One region of the Pantoea sp. AS142 genome, then DNA from elsewhere that is predicted to be linked to it. Evidence: predicted binding sites of a transcription regulator. Region 1 holds the regulator's gene; each other region holds the start of a gene.
The links. Region 1 encodes LexA, which represses DNA repair genes until DNA is damaged. Its sites were predicted from a motif close to TNCTGTATGTACATACAGNA; they were not measured.
Positions count from the first base shown of each region.

Region 2: the regulator LexA is predicted to act here: its motif matches at 2,195-2,214, upstream of sulA (SOS-induced cell division inhibitor SulA).
Region 3: the regulator LexA is predicted to act here: its motif matches at 2,356-2,375, upstream of dinG (ATP-dependent DNA helicase DinG).

Region 1 covers NZ_JBBCMO010000004.1:276,836-281,083, reverse strand. The annotation lists gene plsB (glycerol-3-phosphate 1-O-acyltransferase PlsB) at 1-1,232, opposite strand, end outside; gene WFO64_RS10735 (diacylglycerol kinase) at 1,361-1,729, shown strand; gene lexA (transcriptional repressor LexA) at 1,835-2,449, shown strand; gene dinF (MATE family efflux transporter DinF) at 2,550-3,872, shown strand; gene WFO64_RS10720 (CsbD family protein) at 4,029-4,241, shown strand.
Region 2 covers NZ_JBBCMO010000001.1:572,141-576,388, reverse strand. The annotation lists gene yccS (YccS family putative transporter) at 1-1,397, shown strand, start outside; gene WFO64_RS02780 (TfoX/Sxy family DNA transformation protein) at 1,394-2,023, opposite strand; gene sulA (SOS-induced cell division inhibitor SulA) at 2,234-2,725, shown strand; gene ompA (porin OmpA) at 3,076-4,146, shown strand; gene matP (macrodomain Ter protein MatP) at 4,244-4,248, opposite strand, start outside.
Region 3 covers NZ_JBBCMO010000001.1:419,601-423,848, reverse strand. The annotation lists gene ybiB (DNA-binding protein YbiB) at 1-136, opposite strand, end outside; gene dinG (ATP-dependent DNA helicase DinG) at 160-2,328, opposite strand; gene WFO64_RS02105 (GNAT family N-acetyltransferase) at 2,452-2,970, opposite strand; gene WFO64_RS02100 (helix-turn-helix domain-containing protein) at 2,967-3,530, opposite strand; gene WFO64_RS02095 (MerR family transcriptional regulator) at 3,679-4,248, shown strand, end outside.

The DNA of each region.
Region 1 (4,248 bases):
AGCATCGCCTGAAGCGTCATGGCTAACGTGCCGGTTTTAGGATCCAGCAGGCGCCCGGTACGTGAACGGCCTCCTTCGACAAAGTACTCAACCGAATAGCCCCGGGTGAACAGCTCACCGAGATATTCGCGGAACACCGTGGCATAGAGCTTGTTGCCTTTAAAGGTACGACGAATAAAGAAAGCGCCCAGGCGACGGAAAATCGGGCCAGCTGGCCAGAAGTTGAGATTGATACCGGCTGCGATGTGCGGCGGCACCAGCCCCTGATGATAGAGCACATAGGAGAGCAGCAGATAATCCATGTGGCTGCGATGGCACGGCACATAGACAATTTCGTGGCCATCCTGCGCCAGCTGGCGAACTTTTTCGCCGCCATTGACGTTGATGCCCTGATAGAGACGACTCCAGAGCCAGCCCATCACACGGTCGGTGACGCGAATCGCTTCGTAGGAGAAGTTTGCGGCAATCTCCTCCATCATCTCGACGGCATTCTGCTGCGCTTTCTCATGAGAGATTTTTTTGCTGCGTGCTTCATCTTCAACTGCTTTTTCAATCGCTTTGGATTGCAGCAGACGATTAAACAGATCCTGACGTGCCGGCAAACGCGGGCCAATCGCTGCCATTCTCTGACGGGCAAAATGGATGCGTGCCACGCGGGCCAGCTTCTGAGCGATCGACTTATCCGTACCATGTTCCGTTGCCATGCGGCGTAGCGACACGGTAGGCGAGAAGCGGACAAAACTGTCTCGCCCATGCCAGATTACCGCAAAGAACTTCTGCACCCCGTTCAACACCCGCAGGTGTGGCGTTGCTTCGCCCTGAACTTCACGTCCTGGTGCGCGGCCAAACATCACGGTGACCGGCAGCATCTGAATATCCAGCGTAGGATTATTGCGATGCAGGTCGAGGTAATCGTGAAAGATTTTCACTGATTCAACGCTGGGCACAAAATAGGGAAATACGCGAGGACCATCGTGGATAAACACGTGGCGTGGCAGCAGTGAACCATCAATCTCCAGCGGCGTGAGCGGGTCGGGCAGATGATGCCGCAGGCACTGTGCGCGTAAAGTTAGTAAGTCAGCCTTCGAATCGTAAGGCAACACATACATAATAGGTCGGGTCGGATCCAGACCATGTTCAGACACGGGATCGGCCGGAATGGCCTTACTTTTTACCAAAAAGGAGAGTGGTAAATTAAGCAATTTGTAATAGAGTTTACGCCAACCTGACATAGACAACATGAAGCCTCTTGTTAGCAAAGCGCCGCAAGCATACCAGAAAGCGCAGCGAAGATCTGTGGTGGTGCCAATTGCACGCAGCCCAGACATTGACGTCAATCCGATGAAAGGGTTCCCACATCATGGCAAATAATGCCACCGGACTTATCAGAATAGTAAAAGCCGCAGGTTACTCCTGGCAGGGACTGCGTGCCGCCTGGCAACATGAAGCGGCGTTTCGCCAGGAAGCACTGGCCGCGCTGGCCGCTATTATTATTGCGTGCTGGCTGGATGTCGATGTGGTCTCCCGCATCCTCATGATTGGGTCGGTGGTGCTGGTGGTCATTGTCGAAATCCTCAATAGCGCCATTGAAGCGGTGGTCGATCGCATCGGTCAGGAACATCATCCGCTGGCGGGCCGGGCAAAAGACATGGGCTCGGCGGCGGTACTGATCAGCATCTTACTGGCTCTCTTTGTCTGGATCGCGCTGCTCTGGACACATTTGCGATAAGCCTTCCACAACGCGTCTGAGGACGCGTTTTCCCTGACAATCGGTTTCCATTTCGCCAATACCTGTATATACTCACAGCGACTGTATAAACAACCAGGGGGCGGGATGAAAGCATTAACCAGCAGGCAGCAGCAGGTCTATGACCTGATTCGCGACCATATTTCTTCAACGGGCATGCCGCCTACGCGGGCAGAGATTGCCGCGCAGCTTGGCTTCCGCTCGCCGAATGCGGCAGAAGAGCATCTGAAAGCGCTGGCGCGCAAAGGCGTCATTGAGATTGTTTCCGGTGCATCGCGCGGCATTCGTCTGTTAATGGAAGAAGAAGCCTCAGAAGGGCTACCGCTGATTGGCCGGGTTGCTGCCGGTGAGCCGATCATGGCGCAGGAACATATTGAAACCCACTACAAGGTCGATCCGGGCCTGTTTAAGCCTTCGGCTGACTTCCTGCTGCGTGTCAGCGGAATGTCGATGAAAGATATCGGGATTATGGATGGCGATCTGCTTGCGGTGCATAAAACCCAGGATGTGCGTAACGGCCAGGTTGTGGTTGCCCGCATCGATGATGAAGTCACCGTTAAACGCTGGAAAAAACAGGGCGCTATCGTTCATCTGTTGCCTGAAAACAGTGATTTTGACCCGATTGTGGTTGATACCCGTGCGCAATCACTGACCATCGAGGGTCTGGCCGTTGGTGTGGTACGCAACGGCGAGTGGCTCTGATTCTTATGCCAGCGTGCATTCGTCTTCTCTGATGCTATTCTGTCTGCCCTAATTTTGTCGCTGCCTCTTTTGCGCAGCGACACTGAGCACGGAACGGCGAATGGGCTTCATCACGGCAACCGATAAAAATCTCTGGCAGCTTGCGCTGCCAATGATCCTTTCAAATATCACCGTTCCCTTACTGGGGGTGGTCGATACTGCGGTTATTGGTCATCTCGACAGCCCTGTCTATCTTGGCGGGGTTGCGGTCGGGACCACGGTGACCAGTTTCCTCTTTATGCTGCTGCTTTTTCTGCGGATGAGTACCACTGGCCTTACGGCGCAGGCATTTGGCGCCGGTGATAAAACGGCGCTGGCACGCGCGCTGATCCAGCCGCTGATTATTGCGCTACTGGCGGGCGTACTCTTCATCGCTTTGCGTTATCCGATTATTCAGCTGGCCTCCCATCTGGTTGGCGGCAACCCCGATGTACTTGAACAGGCGGCGCTGTTTATTCAGATTCGCTGGCTCAGTGCGCCTGCTACGCTGGCAAACCTGGTTATTCTGGGCTGGCTGCTGGGCGTGCAGTATGCGCGCGCGCCAGTAATCCTGCTGGTGGTGGGCAATCTGGTTAATATCGTGCTCGATCTCTGGCTGGTAATGGGTCTGCAGTGGGGTGTCGCAGGCGCGGCAACCGCTACGGCGCTGGCGGAGTACATCACGCTGGGTGTCGGCAGCATCATGGTCTGCCGGGTATTAAAACTGCGCGGTATTACCCTCAGCCTGCTGAAGCAAAGCTGGCGCGTTGACAGCGGCCGGCTGCTGCGATTGAACCGGGATATTATGCTGCGTTCTTTGATGCTGCAGCTTTGTTTCGCCTCGCTGACCATGCTGGGCGCACGGCTGGGTCCGGATGTGGTGGCGGTTAACGCGGTATTACTGATGTTCATTACTTTTACCGCCTACGCGCTTGATGGGTTTGCCTACGCGGTTGAGGCTTTTGCGGGCGAAGCGCATGGCGCAAATGATGGCAGCAAACTGCTGCGCGTCTGGCACTCTGCCTGTCGTCAGGCGGTAGTAGTGGCGCTGTTTTTCTCGCTGGTCTATGCCATTTGTGGCCCGCAGATCGTTACCCTACTGACCTCTCTTCAGTCACTCCAGCAGACAGCTGATCGCTATCTGGTCTGGCAGATGATCATGCCGCTGATCGGCGTCTGGTGTTATCTGCTGGACGGGATGTTCATTGGGGCGACGCGCGGACGCGAGATGCGCAATAGCATGGTCGTGGCAGCGGCAGGATACTTTCTGACGCTGCTCAGCGTACCGCTACTGGGTAACCACGGTCTGTGGCTGGCGGTAACGGTTTTCCTGGCGCTGCGCGGCCTGTCGCTGTGGCTTATCTGGCGTAAGCACTGGCGTCAGAACAGCTGGTTTGATGCCTGATGCTGCTGCAGACTGATACGGATTATTCTGTATTATTCTATGGGTGTGAAATTGGATACTACAATTAACTCTATCCAGCGCAGTTAGCCAGCGCTTTATACCGTTATTTTGTTAAGTAGCAAGATAATCATTAAACCCGAGGATTGGAGGTCTGCCATGAATAAAGACGAAGCCAGCGGCAACTGGAAGCAGTTCAAAGGCAAAATGAAAGAGAAATGGGGCAAGCTGACCGATGATGATATGCAGGTTATCGAAGGTAAACGTGATCAACTGGTCGGGAAAATCCAGGAGCGTTATGGCTATGCGAAAGATGAAGCAGAGCGTGAAGTAACGGACTGGGAAGGTCATAACAAAGATCACCGCTGGTAATCAGCCA
Region 2 (4,248 bases), on a different contig from region 1:
ATATTCATGAACGGGCCAGCTCTTCCCATCTGCAATATCATCTGCTACGAGGCGACTGGCGCTATAACGAAATTCTGTTTCGCTTTCAGCGCCTGCTGAATATGCAGGCTCAGGCCTGTCGCCAACTGGCACATTGCATTCTGATGCGTGAAAGATGGGGACATGACAACCGCTTTGAGCGGGCATTTGAACGATTACAGAATGCGATTGAACGTCTGGAGCAGCATGAACCCGATGCTACACATACCCGCGCACTGTTCTGGCTGTTGCGCAACCTTCGCGCTATTGACGCACAGCTAGCTTCGATTGAATCGGAACAGACGCTGGCCGGTGAAGATCCTCAGCACAGTGACAATCTACTGTCGCGCGAAGGATTAAGTGGCTGGAGTGATATCCGGCTGCGCTTCAGCCGCCACCTCTCTCCCGCATCAGCGCTGTTCCGGCATGCTGTTCGCATGTCAGTGGTGCTCTGCATTGGATACGGTTTTATTCAGATAACCGGACTGGAGCGAGGTTACTGGATTTTGCTAACCAGCCTGTTTGTCTGCCAGCCTAACTACAACGCAACGCAGCGACGACTGGCCTTGCGCATCGGCGGGACACTGGCGGGGATTGCGATTGGTCTGCCCGTTTTATGGCTGGTGCCCTCGATTGAAGGTCAGTTAATCCTTATTGTTATCAGTGGCGTACTCTTCTTCGCTTTCAGGCAGGTGCAGTATGCTCAGGCCACACTGTTTATCACCCTGCTGGTGCTGCTCTGCTTTAACCTGCTAGGTGAAGGATTTGAGGTCGCCTTACCGCGAGTAGTCGATACCTTACTCGGCTGTGGGTTGGCCTGGCTTGCTGTCGCGTTTATCTGGCCTGACTGGCGCTTTCGTCAGTTACCGGCAGTGGCAGAGCGCACGCTAAAAGCGAATTGTCGCTATCTTGACGCAATCATGGAGCAATATCATCAGGGTAAAGATAATCGTCTCGGCTATCGTATTGCACGCCGTGATGCGCATAATGCGGATGCTGAACTGGCGTCGGTGGTATCAAACATCAGCAGTGAAATCCGCACCAGCCAGATGCTGCGCGATTCAGCTTTTCAGTTGCTGTGCTCCAACCACTCATTTCTGAGCTACATTTCTGCGCTGGGCGCCCACCGCGATAAAGTTACCGCGCCAGAACTGCTGGCACTGCTGGATGATACGGTGTGCTATGTTGAGGATGTGCTCCAGACAGAGATTGTCAGCGATGATCATGTTGAAACGATGCGCCATCAACTGGCTCAGCGAATCAGCCAGCTGACCGCAGATGCGGATACGCGTGCGCCGCTGGTGCTTCAGCAACTCGGTCTGCTGGTGGCATTAATGCCCGATGTCGCTCGCCTTCGCCGCACGCTAATTACCGACTAGCCTTCACCGCTTCTGCGATCAGGATTTGATAAGAGAGTACGCTGAAACCATGCATTCAGCTCGGCCCGGGTTGCCTGCGGCAACGCGGCGGCATGATGGCCCGTAATCGCTCCCTGCAGCGCAAGCAAGGTCTGAAAACCAACGTGCTGGTTGATCGCTTTTAACTTAAGCCAGCACTGTTTGGCCCCAATCTGATAGAGATGATTGACGCTCATCACACCCGCCTCATACAGCATCATCTCCATGCGTACACTGAGATTTGGCAGATCTTTTAACCGCGGAGAAGAGTGCCTGTCCTGCTGCTCCAGTTGCGCCGTTTCTAAAGAGGCAGCTGAGAGCGCCAGCAGATGGTCAGAATCGCGCCATAATGCCTCATCGACCCGAAAGTAATTGAGACTCACCAGTTTGCCCCGCTTGCGAAAAATCAGGGGTTGCAGAGGACGATCTGTAATGTATTCCCGCAGGGGTTCACTGGCACGCAGGTAAAGTTCATCTTTATTAATTAAGGCAAAAACTACGCTTTCAACAGCCAGGGCATATCCACCAAATTGGGTGCGAGACTCGATCGTTCCCAATGGGGCCAGGCGCGCTCTGGAGCGCTCTACAACCGGATTCACCTTTTTCATTGCACCACCTCCATGTAAGAAATATCTCGTAAATTACCTTGGGTATCAGGTAATTAGAAGATAGAAAAAAGCGTCAGCGGGTTCAATGAATAAATAACGCTTCAACTAATCTTGTCGCGTTTTTGCGAGACGTTTTCAGAAATTTGGGTTGATCTTTATCCAGGATGACAGTACTGTACATTCATACAGTCCACTGCGGGTGATTAACTTATGCGAACACAACATCCTAATAATGCACGCTATGCTCATCATTACGCGTCAGCTTCCATTCCGGCCTCTCAGGGCGGTGGAATTACTGAGTTACGCTACAGCGAACAGCCTGGAATGATGCAAATGTTGCTGTTACCGTTATTACAGCAGCTGAGTCTACAATCACGCTGGCAGTTGTGGTTAACACCGGCACATAAACTTAATCGTACCTGGCTGCAGGAATCGGGATTACCGCTGGATAAAAGTATGCATATCGCCGATTCTGAACGTCTGAATGCGGTTGAAGCAATGGTCAAGGCGTTACGTACGGGAAATTACAGTGTTGTTCTGGCATGGATTCCCTACGATCTTAATGAAGATGAGCGACGTCAACTTGAAATTGCGGCGGCTGAAGGTGAAGCGCTGGGTTTGATTTTACGTGCAAGTGGGACATCAGAAGCGCCTCTCAGACCGCAAACTGCGATAAAAATTCAGTCGGATTTGTTTCATTAAGTAAAAATCAGAAGTTTCCCAAGCTATTTTTCTTATCTGTCGTCGCTAAGCCACTGATTCTGTTAGTTCGAGTGTTGACAATGGTTTAGCCGGTTTTTCGGGCTTTTTGACACGACAATACTACCAGGTTAATTGTTAGAAATTGTGTATAAATCTCTGTTTTTTTACACAAGCGCCTCACATCATACTTGTAAGTTTCCAATCTCGTTGTAGACTTTATCTCGCCAGGGTGCTCAATAACCTCCGTTTTTTGCGGTAGAGTCATAAGCGAGCATTTTGACCCGGCGAAGGATTTAAACCAAGAGCAACCTTTTTGCTCATTGCCTATTTGGATGATAACGAGGCGCAAAATGAAAAAGACAGCTATCGCAATTGCAGTGGCACTGGCTGGCTTCGCTACCGTAGCGCAGGCCGCTCCGAAAGATGACACCTGGTACACCGGTGCTAAACTGGGCTGGTCTCAGTATCACGACACTGGTTACTACGGTAACGGTTACGAGAACAACAACGGTCCAACTCATGAAAGTCAGCTAGGCGCAGGTGCGTTCGTTGGCTATCAGGCAAACCCATACCTGGGCTTCGAGCTGGGCTATGACTGGCTGGGCCGCATGCCTAACAAAGGTACTGTGACAAACGGCGCATTCAAAGCACAGGGCGTTCAGCTGGCCGCTAAACTGAGCTACCCAATCTACGACGATCTGGACGTATATACTCGTCTGGGCGGCATGGTATGGCGCGCAGATGCAACGCAGACTAACCCAACTAATGGCCGCATCAGCGACCACGACACCGGCGTATCTCCGCTGGCTGCTGTTGGTGTTGAATATGCGCTGACCAAAAACTGGGCTACCCGTCTGGATTACCAGTGGGTTAACAACATCGGCGATGCACAGACCGTTGGTACCCGTCCAGACAATGGCATGCTGAGCGTAGGCGTTTCATACCGCTTCGGTCAGGATGACGTCGCTGCTCCGGCTCCGGCTCCGGCTCCAGCACCAGCTCCAGTTGTTGAAACCAAGCGTTTCACTCTGAAGTCTGACGTTCTGTTCACCTTCAACAAGTCTACCCTGAAGCCAGAAGGTCAGCAGGCTCTGGATCAGCTGTACAGCCAGCTGAGCTCAATGGATCCTAAAGATGGTTCCGTTGTCGTACTGGGCTTCACCGATCGCATCGGTTCAGAGCAGTACAACCAGAAACTGTCTGAGAAACGTGCCCAGTCAGTTGTAGATTACCTGGTCTCTAAAGGTATCCCTTCTAATAAGATCTCTGCACGTGGCATGGGTGAATCTAACCCAGTTACCGGCAACACCTGTGACAGCGTGAAAGGCCGCAATGCCCTGATCGACTGCCTGGCACCGGACCGTCGCGTAGAAATCGACGTTAAAGGTATCAAAGACGTTGTAACTCAGCCACAAGCTTAAGTTTATACGTAATAAAGAACCCCGCTAATGCGGGGTTTTTTTTATGCCAGTAATAAATTTCGGTCTAAAGCATACAGACTATGACTTCCCTGCCTGTTTATT
Region 3 (4,248 bases), on a different contig from region 1:
GGATGCCGCCCAGCTCCAGGTCCGGCACCTCGCCCGCCAGCATCGCGCCATAGAGCGCCACCGCGGTATCAAAATCGATATCGCGGGCATGATTTTTACCGCGACCGATCTCTTTAATAATTTTATTCAGTTCCATCACTCGCTTCCGGTTAAGTGCGCTTAGCGCCGCGTGGGACATCGTTTCCGCACCGTGTTTTTTGGCGCCACGGTGGCCGGGATCGCTTCCGGCTCTGGCGTTTTCGGCTGCTCAATCGGGAAGATCGGCAGCGCCGCTAATAACCGGCTGCCGTAGGATTTGCTCAGCAGGCGGCGGTCGTAAATAACAATTTCGCCATAACATTGATGGCTGCGAATCAGGCGTCCGACCTGTTGAATCAGGGTGAATGAGGCGCTGGGTAAGCTCTGCACCTCAAACGGATAGCGCTTCAGGCTTTTCAGCCACTCGCCTTCGGTCAAAATTACCGGACTGTCTACCGGGGGAAAAGCGATTTTGTGGATATGCACCTGGCTCAGCAGGTCGCCTTTCAGATCGAGTCCTTCGGCAAACGACTGCAGACCAATCAGAATACTGGTTTCCCCTTTGGTTACGCGCTGACGATGCAGATCGACCAGGCGGCTGCGCGGCTGATCGCCCTGCACCAGCATCGAGAGACGCAGGTCGGGCAGGCAGGTGACAAACTGCTGCATCGCCCGGTTGCTGGCAAACAGCACCAGCACGCCCTTGTGCTTTTTCTCCGCCATCTGCTGACGGAAGAAACCGGCCATCTCCGCGATGTGTTCCGCTTCATGGGTCATCAGCGGCTCAAAGCGCATCTGCGGGATCACCAGCTTGCCCTGCTCCACGTGGTTGAAGGGGGAGTCGAGCGCCACAAAGCGGTCGCCCGCTTTCTCGCTGAGCCCTGACATCTCCTGCAAGCGATTGAAGCTGTTGAGCGACCGCAGCGTGGCGGAGGTGACAACAACGTGCGGAATTTTGCGCCACAGCATCTTTTCCAGCTGATCGCTGACGCGGATCCCGGCGCAGTGAAACAGCAGGTGCGCCTGTCCTTCGCGCAGCTCGCGGGTGATCCACTTCGACACCGGTGCGCCAGAGGCTTTTTCCATCGCCGCCAGCCGCCACAGTTTGCTGACCGATTCGAACCAGCCAAACTGGCGATTAAGCTGCAGCAGATTGCGATGCAGCCTCACCACATCCACCTTGCCGGTTTGCTCGCTGAGCGCATTAATCAGGCCTTCGCTCAGGCCGCGCAGGGCATCGCTAAGTTTGAACAGCCGGGCGCAGAGATCCAGCAGATCCTGCGGCAGCGCGCCCAGCACAAAGCGGAATTCGCCCGGCTGATTATGCGGCGGCAGCAGCGGATTCAGCACCTGAGCAGTGATAGCCAGCAGTTCGCGCAGCTCATCACAATGCGCTTTCAGCCGCTCCGGATTAGCCAGCGGCGGCGGCGATTTTGGCCGCATCTGCGTCATGATGCTTTCTACCAGCTTGATAAACAGATCAAGCTGCAGGCTGCTCCAGCCTGGCGTAATGTCGGCGCTCATCTCCAGCGCATCACGGGCCACGTCCGGCAGATGATGCCCTTCATCCAGCACCAGCATCAGATTTTTAGCGGGCGGCAACACCGACTCATTCTCCATCGCTGCCATCACCAGCGCATGGTTCGCCACCACCACATCCACCTGCTCGATCTCGCGCCGCGCCACAAAAAACGGGCATTCGCGATACCAGTGGCAGTGCGCGCCAAGACAGCTCGCTTTGTCGGTGGAGAGGCGCTGCCACAGACTGTCGCTGACGTTCTCCTCGCTGTGATCGCGCAGGCCGTCCCACTGGTAACGATCCAGCGATTTCTGTAACAGGCCACACTGGGTCTGCTCTTCTTTGGTGCTGCTGACGGCATCATCATCCAGATAAAGCAGCAGATCGCCCTGCTGGTCGTCATCGGCCGCCATCGCCGCCAGATTGCGCGGACAGACATAACGCCCGCGGCCAAAGGCAGCGGTGAAAGTGAGATCGGGGATAATTTTCTTCAGCAGCGGCAGATCTTTGGTGAAAATTTGATCCTGCAGCGCCACGTTAGCGGTGCTGATTACCAGCTGCTTTTCCTGAGCGCGGCTGGCCGCGATGCCCGGAATCAGATAAGAGAGGGTTTTGCCCACGCCGGTCGGCGCTTCGACCGCCAGATGGCGCGAATCGTCGCCCGCCAGACATTTCGCCACTTCGGCAATCATCTGGCGCTGCGGCGCACGCGGGATAAAATCAGGCACCTGCTGCTGAAGCGCTTTGTACCACTGCGCTATCTGGCTTTTTACTGCGGCTGTCAGGGCCATGATTTGCATTACCACACCGAAAAAATGGCCTGTATTTTTACACAGTATCCCGACGGCGTCAGCTTTCGCGCCGAATTTTTCGTGCGCCGTCGTAAATTTCAGCCATTGCCCGACGGCGGTGATTTACGCCAGCACTGTGTACATATAGGTGGTGGCATCCAGCACGCCTGCGGTCGATTCCGCATAAAATGGGATCGAGCCCGCTACCTGCCAGCCCAGCGAACGGTAGAGGTCGCTGGCGACATCGCCGCTGCGCGTATCCAGCACCAGCAGGGTTTTGCCCTGCACCCGTGCCCGCTGCTCGGCACGCTGCATCAGTTCACGGGCGATGCCCTGACGGCGCGCCTGCGGATGCACCAGCAATTTGCTGATCTCCGCCCGGTGGCGACCGTTGGGCATGGCGCTGCAACTCAGGATCACTGTCGCCACGATGCGACCGTGCTGACGGGCGACGAAGAGTTCGCTGTCGCCGTCTGACAGACTGCCGATCCGCTGCTGCCAGAATCGCGTCATGGCCTCATCGTCGTCGGCATCAACAAAGCCGACGCTGGCGCCGTCTGCCACGCAGGCCTGCAAAACGCCGGTCAGTTCGTCCACCTGCTGTTGCGCCTGCGTCGCGCTGAGTATTGCGTAATCAATCATGGTTTCGCCACCACCAGTAAATAGCGCGCGCCGTCGGTCAGGTGCGCCTCAAAAGCCGATTTTCCAATCAGATGGAAACGTAAGCAGTCGCCAGGCTGCAAGGTCCACTGCTGAGATCCCATCGTGATGGTGAGACCGCCTTCGCGCAGCCAGATATGCTGCTCCAGTCCCTGGATGGGTGGCGCATCGTAATCAATACGCGCACCAGGCCGTAATGTAGCCTCAACCAGTTCGCATCTGAAATGAAGTGCAGGGGGTGAAAGAGTGCGGCGAATAAATCCGCTGACATCATCCTGCCACACCGGCTGCTGATCATTTCTGACCAACAGACTGGACTCTTCCTCCACTTCACTGAGCAGGCGCGACATCGTTAAGCCGTAGGCGACACACAGCCGGTTAAGCAGTGCAGCAGTAGGGCTGGTCTCGCCTCGCTCAATGCGCGATAATGACGCGCGGCTGATGCCTGTTGCGACAGAAAGTTCATCCAGCGACCAGCCGCGTTGCAGGCGTAATTCTGCCAGCCGCACCGCCAGTCGTTGCTCAGTATTCAACTTCGACATGGTTTTTCTCATATTTGGGAATAATTCTCTTATTTGAGATATAGCCTGGCAACGCCCTCTCCGTCAAGTTGTACATTGAGAAATGTATTGTACAACTTAATCTGCTTCGTTATGGTAACGGCACTCAGACCAATCGAAAGAGGAATTTATGACCTTATACAGTATCGGTGACGTTGCCGAGCGCTGTGGCATAAACCCAGTCACCCTGCGCGCCTGGCAGCGTCGTTATGGCTTACTGAAGCCGCAGCGTACCGAAGGCGGGCATCGCCAGTTTGATGAAGAAGATGTTCAGCGCATTGAAGAGATCATGCGCTGGATTGAAAGCGGCGTGCCGGTCGGTAAAGTTAAGGCACTGCTGGAAGGTGGCGATGTTGATGCCCATGACGGCTGGACCACACTGCAGGATGAGCTGATCAGCGTACTGCGTCACGTCAGACCCGCTAAACTTCGTAATAAAATTGCCGCGATTGGCCGCGAGCATCCGATTGATGAGCTGATTGACCACGTTTTTATGCCGGTGCGCCAGAAACTGAGTCTGGACCAGAACACCGCCCGCACGATGTGCAGTTTGCTTGATGGTGTGCTGATCGACTATGTCGCGTTTTGCCTGACCGGCAGCCGCAAAAAATCGGGTAAAGATGCGCTGATTATTGGCTGGGGCATCGACGATCGTACCCGCATCTGGCTGGAAGGCTGGCGTCTGTCGCAGCACGGCTGG